Regions from separate parts of the Paraburkholderia sp. SIMBA_053 genome, predicted to be linked through region 1. Evidence: riboswitches for the same ligand, from Rfam matches in the RefSeq annotation. Region 1 holds a riboswitch; each other region holds the start of a gene.

Region 1 (3,235 bases):
GCCGTGGCCGAGCACACGCACGGCCATGCCGAAAGCGGCGGTTGTCTTGCCCTTGCCGGTGCCGGTGTTGACGATCAGCAGGCCCTTTTCGACGGTCGCGTTGGCCTGCTTCTTTTCGTGGCCTTCACGCCGGCGTTCGGTCATGCGTTGATGCGATTCGGGATCGGTCTTCATGGAAGGTCCTGTGAGATGGTGGTGACACTGTGTGCTGGCGCTGGTGCGGTCGATGCGATCGCCACGGTGACACCAGCGTAAACGGTTTTGCGAGCGATCAGATGTGCGGTGGAACCGGCGGCCACGCCAAGCAACGCGCACGGTTCGCATACGCCGTCCACGCCGAGATGCTCGCGCGCGGCAGCCGACGGTTCGTGAACGCCAATCGGGAGAATCTGCTCGCGGGTGAACACTTGCAGCGTGAACCCGTGACGCGCGCAGAACTCCAGCAGGCCCGGCTCGTCGGCTTTCGTTTCAATAGAGGCTACCGTTGCAATCTGTTCGAACGTGTGCGAACCGAGCGCGGCGCGCACCGCCGTTTCGATCTCGTCCGCCGATGTGTGCAGGCGGCAACCGATGCCCACGCTAAGCGTTTTCATTTCGCGTCCGGCGAAGATGCCGCATCTGATGAGCTTGCCGCGGCGGCACGCGCGAGCGCGAGCGACGCCACGCCGCCTATCACCACGATCGCAGGCGAGCCGAGTCCCGCGCGCGCGACCGCATCGGCGAATTCGCCAAGCCTCGAAAGCGCATGGCGTTGCTCCGGACGCGTGGCCGATTCGATCGCCGCACACGGCGTGTCGGCGCGCATGCCGGCTGCGAGCAATGCGCCGACGATATCGTTCAGCCGCCGCATGCCCATGTAGATGACGAGCGTCATGTGGGTGGCGGCGAGCGCGCCCCAATCCGGCTCGCTGCTGCCCGCACCGTGGCCGGTCACGAAGATCACGCCTTGCGCATGATCGCGGTGTGTAACCGGAATGCCGATAGCTGCGGGCGCCGCGATTCCGGCTGTGATCCCGCTGACGATCTCCACCTCGATTCCGGCCGCATGCAGCGCCTGCTGCTCTTCGCCGCCTCTGCCGAATACGAACGGATCGCCGCCCTTGAGTCGCGCGACGCTGCGCCCAGCATGCAGATGATCGAGCATTTGCGCGACGATGCCTTCTTGCGGCGTCGACGGATGACCGCCGCGTTTGCCGACGTAAACAATGGAGGCGTCAGCGCGAGCGAATTGCAGCACGTCGCGATTCACGAGATCGTCGACGAGTATCACGTCGGCTTGTCCGAGGGCGCGCGTTGCCTTCAACGTCATCAGTTCGACGTCGCCGGGCCCTGCGCCGATCAGCCACGCGCGTGTCATCGCGCCTCGCTAGCCGTGCACGGCAACGACGTTGCGCGCCCCGCCGGCGTACGCCATGCAGTGCGGCACGCGAACGGGCCCAGGTGATTGGAGATCGAAGTCATTCAAGCGGTGTCTTCACGCACGACGACGGCACGCGCGGGTGCGAACCCGGTTGCCAGATCGTGCTTCAGCGCCTTCACATCCGTCCCTCGCGGATTCCGGCTGCCGGCGGCGTGACGTCGAGAAACGCACGGTCGCCTCCGCATCTGGCCGGTATCCGGGCTGGCGGCCTCACGCGCTTTGCCTTCCCGCCCGCATTCATTCGAATGTATCGGACAGTGGCATCGAAAACGCATGCGCGGTGCAGCATGAACATTGCACCGCAGGTCGCTTACCGTTGCGGGGACAGCACAGGTTGAGCGCGGGAGCGCTGCCTGTTTCCCGTTTAACTGCACACGCGAATGCATGTGCGGGCACCAAACGCGCGCATACGATAGCACACGAGAAGCCCGTGCGATAAGCGCGCCGGGCCCGCGTTTCCTTGACGGCGCCAGACGGTCGGCCTAAACTCGCACGCACTTCTGGTGCTCGTGTGCGCGCTCGTGCGCATGCAGTTAAACGGGAAACAGGGCGCCCGCCTGTCACGGTTTGGGTCAACCTGTGCTGCCCCCGCAACGGTAAGCGAAAAGTGGCGTCACGGCGGTTCGCGTGGCGTCGCAGTGCCGGCTTCGATGTCCACGCGCAAGGCCGCGTGGGCATATCACCACTGGGCGAGAAATCACTCGTCCGGGAAGGGGAAGCGGCGCTTTCGCCAGCCCGGATACCGGCCGGAACACGAAGGGCGAACGTCGCGGGGATGCGGCGCTGCGCTCATGCCCTCACACCCGTTTTCTGCGTTTTTCCTGTTGTAGCAAGGCCGTCGTTCATGCCCGAGGCACGCGCTGGACCTCATGCGTGCGGACTACGCCGGCCGGCGCCTGCAACCTCTGGGATGGACCTCACGATGCAAACTCAAATGCGCAAGATCCCCGTCACCATCGTCACGGGCTTTCTCGGCAGCGGCAAAACCACTCTGTTGCGGCACATTCTTCAGTACGCGAGCGGCAAGCGCATCGCGGTGATCGTCAACGAGTTCGGCGAACTCGGTATCGACGGCGAAATCCTGAAGGGTTGCGGCATCGGTTGCGACGAGAACGGTGTCGAAACGGAAGGGCAATTGTATGAACTCGCGAACGGTTGCCTCTGCTGCACGGTGCAGGAGGAGTTCTTTCCGGTAATGGAAAAGCTCGTCGAGCGCCGTGAGCAGATCGACCATGTGCTGATCGAAACCTCGGGTCTCGCGTTGCCGAAGCCTCTCGTACAGGCGTTCAACTGGCCGCAGATCAAAAACAGTTTCACCGTCGATGCGGTGATTACCGTGGTCGACGGTCCCGCTGCCGCGAGCGGCCAGTTCGCGGAAAATCCGCTCGCTGTCGATGCGCAGCGCAAAGCCGATCCGAATCTGGATCATGAATCGCCGCTGCACGAATTGTTCGAAGATCAGTTGGCTTCAGCCGATCTGGTGATTCTGAACAAAACAGATCTGCTCGATGAGGCTCGTCAGAATGCGGTCGAAGCCGTGATCCGCGAGGAGATTCCGCCGCAAGTGAAGGTCGTGCGCGCGCAGATGGGGCAGCTCGATCTACACACGTTGTTCGGGCTCGAAGCCGCATCGGAAGAAACGATTCACTTGCGCCACGACCATCACGGTTCGGCAGACGATGCGGACCATCACCACGATGAATTCGATTCGGTAGTGGTGCATGCAAACGTGCTGTCGCGTGACGCGGTAATCGCCGCACTGCAAACGCTTGTCCAGAGCAACACGATCTACCGTGTAAAGGGTTTCGCGGCATT
Region 2 (3,235 bases), on a different contig from region 1:
TACACTCAATCATCGTTCGAAAATCGCTTAGGGAGACTCTGATGAATACGGTGGCGAAAGATGCCCGCGCGCAATCGCCGGAACAGGATCGAAAAACTGAATCAAAGCCGTTGCAGAGCCGCAATCATGCAAGTTCACTGACGGGGCGCATCGAGACGACTGATTGGTTTCACGTCGAAGAAGAACTGAACGGCTATGGCTGCGCGATGCTGCACGGGCTGCTTGACGCGCGCGAATGCGATGCCCTCACTGCGCTGTATCCCCGAGAGGACTTGTACCGCAGTCGCGTAGTGATGGCGCGGCATGGCTTCGGCCGTGGCGAATACAAGTATTTCTCGTATCCGTTGCCGTCGTTAATCGCACAGTTGCGCCGCGAGTTGTATCCGCATCTCGTGCCGGTGGCGAATCGTTGGAACGAGGTGATGGGCATTGGCATCCGCTATCCGGGCGCACACGCCGAGTTTATCGAACGCTGCCACGCTGCGGGCCAGACGCGCCCGACACCCCTAATGCTGCAGTACATGACCGACGACTATAACTGTCTGCATCAGGATCTTTACGGCGAGCACGTGTTTCCGCTACAGGTTGCAATTCTGCTGTCGGAACCCGGCGAGGATTTCACCGGCGGCGAATTCGTGATGACCGAGCAGCGTCCGCGAATGCAGTCACGCGCGGAAGTCGTGCCGTTGCGCAAGGGAGATGCCGTGGTGTTCGCGGTTCATCATCGGCCGGTGCAAGGCACGCGTGGCGTATATCGCGTGAATTTGCGGCACGGAGTGAGCCGTTTGAGATCGGGACAAAGGCATACGTTAGGAGTTATTTTTCATGATGCGATGGCGTCGTCGTCCGATGGCGTGGTCAACATGTAGTTGTTGAGCGTGCTCGCGACTGGCGGCGGTGACAGGGCCAAAAAATCACACCCGACAATTCCCAGCCCGTGTCATACCACCGCGCGCTCAACACCCACAGCCTTAACCGACTCACGCAGCCAGCCGCTCAGCGCAAGCCGCCAGAAGACCTCAAGCCGACCGGGTCGCTGTGCGATTCCCGACACGCATAAACGAACTCCGCTCAACGATCGCGCCGAACAGCAGCCCGATCGTCGCCCACATGATCGCCTGCATGCCGAGTGCAGCCACACGGAACTTCCACAGCAGCGCCGCTGGAAAACCGGCCGGCGTTTCGTCGATCACGGGCATCGACATCTGCACCGCGGCAATGATGGCGATGAACACAAGTCCGGCCACGATCGAGCCGTTCCATGCGCCAAGTTTCATTGCCGCGCGGCGCCGGACCTTCAGCGAAAAAACCATCGCGGTCAGCGAGATGGCGATCATCAGAAAAAACAGGCCCGTGCGCGTTCCGATTGTCTCCGGGTCGCCGACCGCTGGCGGGTTCGCCGGATACTTGATGTTAGGAACGATCACCAGTGCGACGAAAGCGCCGAGGGCAAGCCACGCCGACAACGCACGTGCGCTCATCGCCCCCACTCGCCCGTACGCATAGGCAAACACCAGAGAGAACAGTCCGCCGAATGCCGCGCCGTAGGTCACTACGCCGGTGAGCAATCCCAATCCGGCTTGCGTATCGCGACTGACCAACTCCTGCTCATGCGCGTGCTCGTGCTCGTGCTCGTGCTCGTGCTCGTGCTCGTGCTCGTGCTCGTGCTCGTGCGCGTCCGCACCCGCACCCGCACCGGCGTGCTCATGCTCATGCATTGCGCCGGCTCCGTCCCCGGCTTTCTCTTCGAAGGCAATCGCCTGATTGACCTGCGGCTCGCCCGCCACTCGCGCAAACGCGAACGTGAGCAGCCCCGCGGCGATGCCTGCAAGCATCCCGCGCAACAACAACTTACCGACCATGTTCTGCTCCGTTAGTGGCAGGGAAAGCCGAGCAGATGGCGGCCGTCGTGCACGAACTCATGCACGTACATGCCAGGCACTAAAGACGTGGCGCCCTGTTCCGCACCGACGAAATACAGCGCGAGCAGCAGCAGCAATCCTCCGAACACGGCCCAAGGCAGCAGTTCACGCAACGGAATCGGCGTGGGCTGAATGGCGGGCTGGCCGGCGGTATCGAAAACAGCTTCAGTCATGATGGACATCTCCTGGGGTAGCGCGCCCCGTAGTCGATTGCAGAGGAATGATGCGAAGCTCAGGTCTGGCTTTCGGCTTGTGATGCCGATTACAGTGGCGCGACCGCGCCGGGCTTTCACCGGCTTCCGCGCTTCGCAGTGCGGCTATTCTACGCGCTAAACTTCCGCGCCAGCTACCACGCAGCGACACGAGCGCATATTGACGGGAACTCAAAAATGAACCTGCGGCTGTTACTGGTCAGCCATGCGCCAACCGCGGCCATGCGCGCGGGCCGCTTTCCGGCCGACGATCCGCTCGACGCTCGCGGCCTCGGCGAAGCGCAAGCAGCGCGAGCGCGCCTGTCGTTTGCCGATAATGCAAGCGCATTCGTCAGCCCCGCCGCCTGCGCGCGCGAAACGGCCCTGGCGCTCGGCCTCGCTGCGAAGGTGGACACCGCGCTTTCGGATGTCGACTACGGCCAGTGGCGCGGCCAACGGCTCAACGATCTCGCCGCGCACGCGCCAGACGCACTGGCAGCCTGGACGCACGACCCCGACGCCGCTCCTCACGGCGGCGAATCATTCAGCCAGGTGGTGAAGCGGATCGGCGAATGGCTCGACGCAATAGACGTCGCGCCGGATGGCGCGTCGCACGCTGTCCACGATGTGGTCGCCGTGACGCATGCGCCGCTGGTCCGCGCGGCGATCGTCCATGTGTTGGGCACACCGCCAGCGGTGTTTTCGCGCATTGAAATCCCACCGCTCGCGGTCGTCGAACTGCAGCGCTCGCAACGACGGGACTGGACATGGCGGCCGACGTCGTCGTGACCTTGCCGGAACAACCAAGGCTTATTCGTCCGATACCGACAGCCGCGCCGCCCACACGAACTAACACGGCGCTGATCACGCTTCTCCGCCGGCGCACACGCGCCAACCACGGTCTTTTCGCAATAGGCATGCAACTTGCATTCTGGCGATACCGGCTGACGGACCAGGCCAATTATTCGATGCTATAACCACGCTATGTCAAAAGACGCTGCCACTCACAAGCCTACCCGCCTTTGCTCAGGAATCGAGGGAATCGATAACATCCTGGGAGGCGGCCTCACCCCACACCGCATGTACCTGGTGGAGGGCGCGCCGGGAACGGGTAAAACCACC
Region 3 (3,235 bases), on a different contig from region 1:
TGACATAGGCACCGCGCCGCGGCGAGTTATACGAGTAGGCCGTTTCATAGTCCTTGTTGAACACATTCTGGATTTGCGCGGCCACGTACCATGCCTTCGTGACGTTGTAGCGCGCAGCCAGGTTGACGACACCGTAGCCGCCGAGCTTGCCGCTGCTGTCTTCGCGCGGACCGCTCACGATCCACTCACCGCCCACGCGCCATCCTGCAATACTGCGATTCACCGTCAGCGACGCGAAACGCCGCGCTCGCCGCACGAGGTCGGTATCGTTGTCGAGGTCGACCGGATTTTGCAGCGTCACCGACGCGCGCACGTCGGTCTTGCCTACATGTCCGCTCCACGATCCTTCGAGTCCTTGCACTTTTGCATGGCCCACGTTTTCGACCAGATAGATCCCCGGCGTCACCTGTTCATAGTCGATCAGATTCGAATAACGCGTCTGGAAAGCACTCAAACGCATCACACCGAGCGCATTCGACGCGTATTGCAACGCTGCTTCGATCGAATGACTGCGCTCCGGCTGAATGGACGGATTACCGCTCAGCGGATAGTACAGATCGTCGAAGCTAGGCGCGCGAAACGAACTGGAATAGCTTGCGCTTAGCTTCCAGCGCGACGTGATGTCGAAGCCATAGCCGAGATAGTAACTGTTCGCTCCGCCGAAATCGGAGTACTGGTCGCGCCGCAGGTTAGCCTGTATCTGGTTGCGCCCGAAGCGTGCCGTATAACCGGCGAAGCCCGAGTCGACATGACGAGTGGGCGCGGCAAACGTATCGGAGTCGAGACTCTGGTCCAGATGCTCGTAGCCGACCTGCAGTTTCTGCTGCGCGGCCAGCGCAAAATCGTTCTGCCAGGTGTACTGTCGATTGTCGGTGTCGAAGCGGCCGTTATACAGACCGTTGGTGTTCGACACGCTGCGGTCGTCGCCTTGCGCAACGATGAAGTGCGTGGTCCACCAGTCCGTTAGCTTGCCGTTAGCGAAGGCGGACAACTGACGCACTTTCGTGTACAGATTGTTCAGATCGGTCGGCTCGCCGTACGCATTGTCGTAGCTGTTGTTGCCGTTCGACTGGAGATAGCGGGCGCCCGCGTCCCAGTTGTCGGTGAACTTATGGCGCAGCGAAGCGGAGATGCTCTCGTTCAGATAGCCGTTCGCATTGGGGTTCGCATTCGGCGCCTCAGGGGGATTGAGCGCGGAAAAACCGTCGTCTTTCGAACGCGCGAGCGAGATGTTGAAGGTCGTGCGGCCGTCCTTATCCAACGCGCCGTTCGCGCCTACCTGTTGTGTCTGCGTGTGGTAGCTGCCGTAGCCCACGGAAAAATTGAAACGCGGCGGATGATCGCCGCCGTCTTTCGTGAACACCTGGACCACGCCTCCAATCGCGCCCGAGCCATACAACGCCGACACGTTGCCGTTCACTACTTCGACGTGATCGACCTGATCGAGCGGAATCTGCGCAATTTGCGCGGTGCCGAGACTCACGGAATCGACGCGCACACCGTCGATGAGAATCAGCGATTGCGTCGACGACGCGCCGCGCAGATACAGGCTCGCTGTCGAACCGGGCCCACCTGTGCGCGAGATTTGCGCGCCGGGCGCGAGTTGCAGCAGACCCGGCAGATCGGTTGCGGTGGTATCGGCAATGTCCTGCTGATCGAATAGCGACGTTTGCGGAATCGTGTCGGCGAGCGCTTGAGGTCCGCGCTCGGCGGTGACGACGACGGGCGACAAAACAGCAGGTGATGATTCGGTGATAGCGACGGATACAGCGCTCGTAGCGACTGGTGCGACTGCAACCGACGGCGCAGGCGAACTGTCGGCGGCTTGCGCATGCGCGAGCTGCGGCAGCCCTGCAAATGCGAGCAGCGCCGCGCGGGCGATAGGGGACAGCATGAGTGAAGTTTCCCGTGGATGGCGTGCGCGGCCCGCTTCCCCGCAGGCCGTCGCGTAACGAGGCGCGAGCGCTTTTGACTTCATTTCGCGGGCGCGCGCCTCTCCCTCTGGCCGGTATCCGGGCTGACGACGCTCGATCCCGCCTTCCCACGCGTGACGCGCAGTGGCACACTCGCATGTTGAACTGGAACACGCGATGGGGATCGAACTGCAAACGCGAACTGCAAAGCACGAAGTGCAAAGCGAATGCGGTCGCTTACCGTTGCGGGGGCAGCGCAGGTTCGCGCGTTCAGGTGAACGGCGCGCCCTGCTTCCCGTTTAACTGCACGCGCAATGAATTGCGCGCGCGGGCACCAGAGTGCGGCCAGTGTATGAGCGGCCTCGGGGCCAGTCAAGAATGCGGGTCACGACAGCGATGATTCGGACAGGAGCAGAGTATTGTCCGACGCGATCTGTGACACACGAGTACTTTTTCATCTTCAGTCGAAAAAAGCCTGCATAAAGCGGTGTTGTTACGTCTCGAAACGAGACAAATGTCGGAACGTGCGGCATTCCGCGCTAAAATGCGAGGTCTTTAGAGGACGCAGCACATGCTCACCGAACTCGAAACACTCTCACAGAATATCGGCAAGCTGATAGCGATCAGCCAGCGCCACAACGAAGCGCGCGTTGCGCTTGAAGAGCAGCTCGCCCAGTCGCGCGCCGAGGCAGAAACCACGCGCACGGAACTTGCCATGGTGCGCGAGGAACGCGATGCACTGCAAGCGGAGCGCGACGCGCTGTCGGCCAAGATCGACGACGCTCAAGTGCGGCTCAATGCGATCCTCGAAAAATTGCCGCGCGCTCGCGGGCACAACGAGCCGGACAACCAGCTCGATCTGCTCGAGCCCGCTCAGCATGAAGTCGAAGCGGAGAGCGACGCCACTCGCCATGGAGAAAATGCATGACCACCAAGCAGATCGAAGTATCGATTCTCGGCGTGCCCTATCGCCTCGCCTGCTCGCCGGAAACGGAAGGCGCGCTGCTTGAAGCAGTCGCACGAGTCGACGCCGAAATGTCGAAGATCCGCAATAACAGTAACGTGCGCGGCACGGATCGTATTGCTGTCATGGCCGCGCTGTCGCTGGCATCGGAACTGCTTAAGCTGCAATCGAGCGTGCGTCACGGAGAAGCATTTCCCGCTGAAGAAATCAGGCGTACAATGCATCAAATGAACGAACAACTGGGTACTGTGATCGAGCAGTACACCATGCAGTAAGCAGCAAGTTTGCAACGTGTCTGGAAGTAGAAGTGGCCGGTCTTCGGGTCGGCTGCAGATTCAACCAGGTGGCACACGTAGCA
Region 4 (3,235 bases), on a different contig from region 1:
CGCATCGACCGAAGCCGGGGCCCTGGTCGCGTCGAAAAAGGTCGTACATGCCCGGCGCCGCAGCGAGCAGCGTAAACGGCGCGCAATGCGCGGCAGCACATGAGCGCGGGCATCCGCTCAAATGCACGTCGACGCTGGCGGGTAGGCGCTTCGCGAGATTCAATGCGTCGGCTTTGGTATCCGCGAGGCCTTTCGCGCAGCCAGTGGAACCGGCGCACGCGATCAGGTGTGTGATGGCTTCGGCGCAATCGCATGCGAGGCCCAGCGCGTTCAGCGCGGCAAGCACAACGGGCACTGAGAGCGTCCGGATATCGGGCAGCAGCACGCTTTGCCACGGCGTGATGCGCAGCGTGCCGTCGCCATGTTGTTGCGCGAGCGCGGCGAGGCCGTGCAGCGTGGCCGCATCGATACGGCCGAGCGGCGGTTGACCGCCGGCATGCCATGTATCCGCGGCGCGTTGCGCATGTGCGCCGAGGCGCAGCGAGGCATCGGCGGTCGTGCTGCGACGCCAGCCGCCGAGCGTCGCGTCGCGTGTCAATGGAAAATCCACGTAGGTTTGCGCATGCTGCAATATCGCGTCCGCCGAATGCGTGTCGAGCAGATGACGCATACGCGTGGCGTCGGCAGCGGCAAGATCGAGAAACGTATGCAGCAACGCGCGCACGAGCGCCGGAACTTGCGACGGCAGCACCGAGGCCAACGCGCCTGTCGCATCCGCATGCAATCTTTCGGACGAGTTCGCAGCGTTGCCTGATGATGGTGACTTCCCGCCGATGTGCGTGTTTGCGCTCGCGTTTGCATCCACGGTCGGGCAGCCCGCGAGCCCGAACACGAAGCGCACCGCTCCGGCCGAATCTTGTGCTGCCGCGAGCCACACGTCATGCGGGTGGTCCACTCTCGCGAGCCGCTCGCCGCCGTCGACCAATAACGCGAATTTCGGCGATAGTGCCGCGAAACGCGCTTCACTTTGCAGCAGCGTGAGAAGGGCGGTGCACAGAGGTCTGGTGTCGAACAGTGCGCATGGGTCGCGTCCGGCAGTGGGGCTGATCATGACGTTGCGCACGTCGTCAGCGGCGGCTGCATCGAGTGCGTGCGCGTTTCGATCGCGATCGCGATCGCGATCGTGACCGTGATCGTGATCGTCTTCGGCGGAATCGGTCGGCGCTCTATCGCCCATTCTTTCAGAGCCGCTTGCAGCGCCCGGTCCGAGCCCCGCATCGATCAGCGTGGCGACCAGCGCAGCTTCATGGCCGGCCCGAACACCGCGCAATTGCAGATTCGCGCGATTCGTCAGTTCGATCACACCCGCCGTATGCTGCGCGCTCGCGTTGGCGACCGCCTCGGCCTGAGCCGCGCTCAATTCGCCGCCTGGCAGCTTGATCCGACAAATGCCGCCGTCGCGCGCCGCCACGATCCGCAGCAGGCCCGGACACGCCGAGGGCCGCAGCGCAGATGCCGCGTCGGCCAAGAGAGTGGAGGGCGAAGCTGGATTCAAGACGGACACCGGGTTAGCGTCGCGCGACGGCCCGAGCAAGCGGTCAAAACGGCATTGCTGCGGCATCGGTACACCCCGCCCGATGTTGGCTGGCACGAACAGTCTGGCCGGCAGGTCTCCTGGCTGGCAGGTCGTCGTCCGCTGCGGCCTTCCCGGTTGAACCAGTGGCGCCAAGCGCAGGCGGACTCGCTGCATACAGTTGCGGGGGCAGCCACAGCGGCAATCTTCCCGCTGTGTTCCCTGTTAGGCCCCGAAGGGCACCGGCGGCTGTATTATGCCCTTTTTCGGATAGCACAACGAGGCTGGACGCTTTGACCGGCGTGGCGCAGTGCATTGTTTGAGATACAAAATGAGGAAGGGTGCATGTCGGCGTGGCTGACGGTAGTGGGCATTGGCGACGACGGCTTCGCCGGTTTGGGGCGGCCCGCACGGCGTGCGTTGCTCGAGGCGTCGGTGATTTACGGCGGCGAACGTCATCTGTCGATGTTGCCCGCGCGGCTGGCGGCGCGGCGCGCCGAGTGGCCGCGCCCATTCGATCTCGCGCCGCTTCTGGCCGAGCGCGGCGGTTCGGTGTGCGTGCTGGCGAGCGGCGATCCGATGCTGTTCGGCGTCGGCGCGACGCTGGCTCGACAGTTGCCGCCCAGTGAACTGCGCGTGTTGCCCGCGCCGTCGTCGTTATCGCTCGCGGCGGCGCGGCTCGGCTGGCCGTTGCAGGATGTGGCCATGGTGTCGGTAGTTGGGCGGCCGTTGCCCACGCTGAACGCTTATTTGCATGACCGCGCGCGCGTGTTCGTGCTCAGCGCGGACGGGCGCACACCCGCCGCGCTTGCCGACCTGCTGAGCGCGCGAGGTTTCGGCGCAACGCGGATGACCGTGTTCGAACACCTTGGCGGCGACGACGAGCGGCGCATCGACGGCCGTGCGGATCAATGGTCCCCGGGCGATGTCGCCGCGCTGAACCTGGTCGCGCTCGAATGCCGCGCCACCGAAGGCGCGCCGCGCCTGCCGCTCACCTGCGGTCTGCCCGACGACGCGTTCCGTCACGACGGCCAGCTCACCAAACGCGATGTGCGAGCGATCACGCTCGCGCGACTCGCACCGACGCCCGGCGAATTGTTGTGGGACGTGGGTGCGGGCAGCGGCTCGATCGGCATCGAGTGGATGCGCGCGCATCCGACTTGCCGGGCGATCGCCATCGAAGGGCACGCGGAGCGTCAGCGCTTCATCGAGCACAATCGCGATGCGTTGGGCGTGCCGGGTTTGCAACTCGTGGCGGCCCGCGCGCCGCAAGCGCTCGAAGGGTTGGCCGCGCCGCATGCGGTGTTTATCGGCGGCGGCGTGACGGTGCCCGGCGTGCTCGAAGGGTGCTGGGACAATTTGCGCGACGGCGGCCGGCTGGTCGCGAACGCGGTCACGCTGCAAGGCGAGGCGGCGCTCGCTGCATGGCGTGACAAACATGGCGGCACGCTCACGCGAATTGCGCTTGCGGACGCTCAGCCGCTCGGTGGCTTCGATACGTGGCGGCAAGCGCTGCCGATCACCTTGTACGATGTGGTGAAGCGTTGCGCTGCCGATGGCGTCCATAGTGTTGCCGATAACACCAACGCTGCTTCATCGGCGTGACGCTCATGCGCGACGAAACGCCTGAACAACCCGCACCGCTGCGCAGCGGCTACACGACCGGCAGTTGCGCAACCGCCACGTCGCTGGCGGCCGCGCGTCTGCTGCTCGCGGGTGTGG

Evidence for each region. A riboswitch is a leader RNA that binds a small molecule or an ion and turns the genes downstream of it on or off. The one in region 1 is predicted to bind cobalamin.
Region 2: another riboswitch for cobalamin. It lies ahead of SB753_RS26030 (CbtB domain-containing protein); the one in region 1 lies ahead of cobW (cobalamin biosynthesis protein CobW).
Region 3: another riboswitch for cobalamin. It lies ahead of SB753_RS23320 (TonB-dependent receptor domain-containing protein); the one in region 1 lies ahead of cobW (cobalamin biosynthesis protein CobW).
Region 4: another riboswitch for cobalamin. It lies ahead of cobG (precorrin-3B synthase); the one in region 1 lies ahead of cobW (cobalamin biosynthesis protein CobW).

Annotation. Positions count from the first base shown of each region.
Region 1 covers NZ_JAWRXU010000010.1:7,229-10,463, reverse strand. Annotated here, with positions in the region: gene cobO (cob(I)yrinic acid a,c-diamide adenosyltransferase) at 1-174, opposite strand, end outside; gene SB753_RS25010 (cobalamin biosynthesis protein) at 171-593, opposite strand; gene cobA (uroporphyrinogen-III C-methyltransferase) at 590-1,357, opposite strand; cobalamin riboswitch at 1,590-1,835, opposite strand; cobalamin riboswitch at 1,905-2,186, shown strand; gene cobW (cobalamin biosynthesis protein CobW) at 2,343-3,235, shown strand, end outside.
Region 2 covers NZ_JAWRXU010000011.1:15,809-19,043, forward strand. Annotated here, with positions in the region: gene SB753_RS26020 (2OG-Fe(II) oxygenase) at 42-869, shown strand; gene SB753_RS26025 (CbtA family protein) at 1,020-1,862, opposite strand; gene SB753_RS26030 (CbtB domain-containing protein) at 1,874-2,095, opposite strand; cobalamin riboswitch at 2,136-2,274, opposite strand; gene SB753_RS26035 (histidine phosphatase family protein) at 2,312-2,902, shown strand; gene SB753_RS26040 (ATPase domain-containing protein) at 3,098-3,235, shown strand, end outside.
Region 3 covers NZ_JAWRXU010000008.1:158,204-161,438, forward strand. Annotated here, with positions in the region: gene SB753_RS23320 (TonB-dependent receptor domain-containing protein) at 1-1,894, opposite strand, end outside; cobalamin riboswitch at 1,986-2,267, opposite strand; gene SB753_RS23325 (ATPase) at 2,485-2,841, shown strand; gene SB753_RS23330 (cell division protein ZapA) at 2,838-3,152, shown strand.
Region 4 covers NZ_JAWRXU010000001.1:465,901-469,135, reverse strand. Annotated here, with positions in the region: gene cobG (precorrin-3B synthase) at 1-1,504, opposite strand, end outside; cobalamin riboswitch at 1,587-1,775, opposite strand; gene cbiE (precorrin-6y C5,15-methyltransferase (decarboxylating) subunit CbiE) at 1,859-3,118, shown strand; gene SB753_RS02150 (cobalt-precorrin-5B (C(1))-methyltransferase) at 3,124-3,235, shown strand, end outside.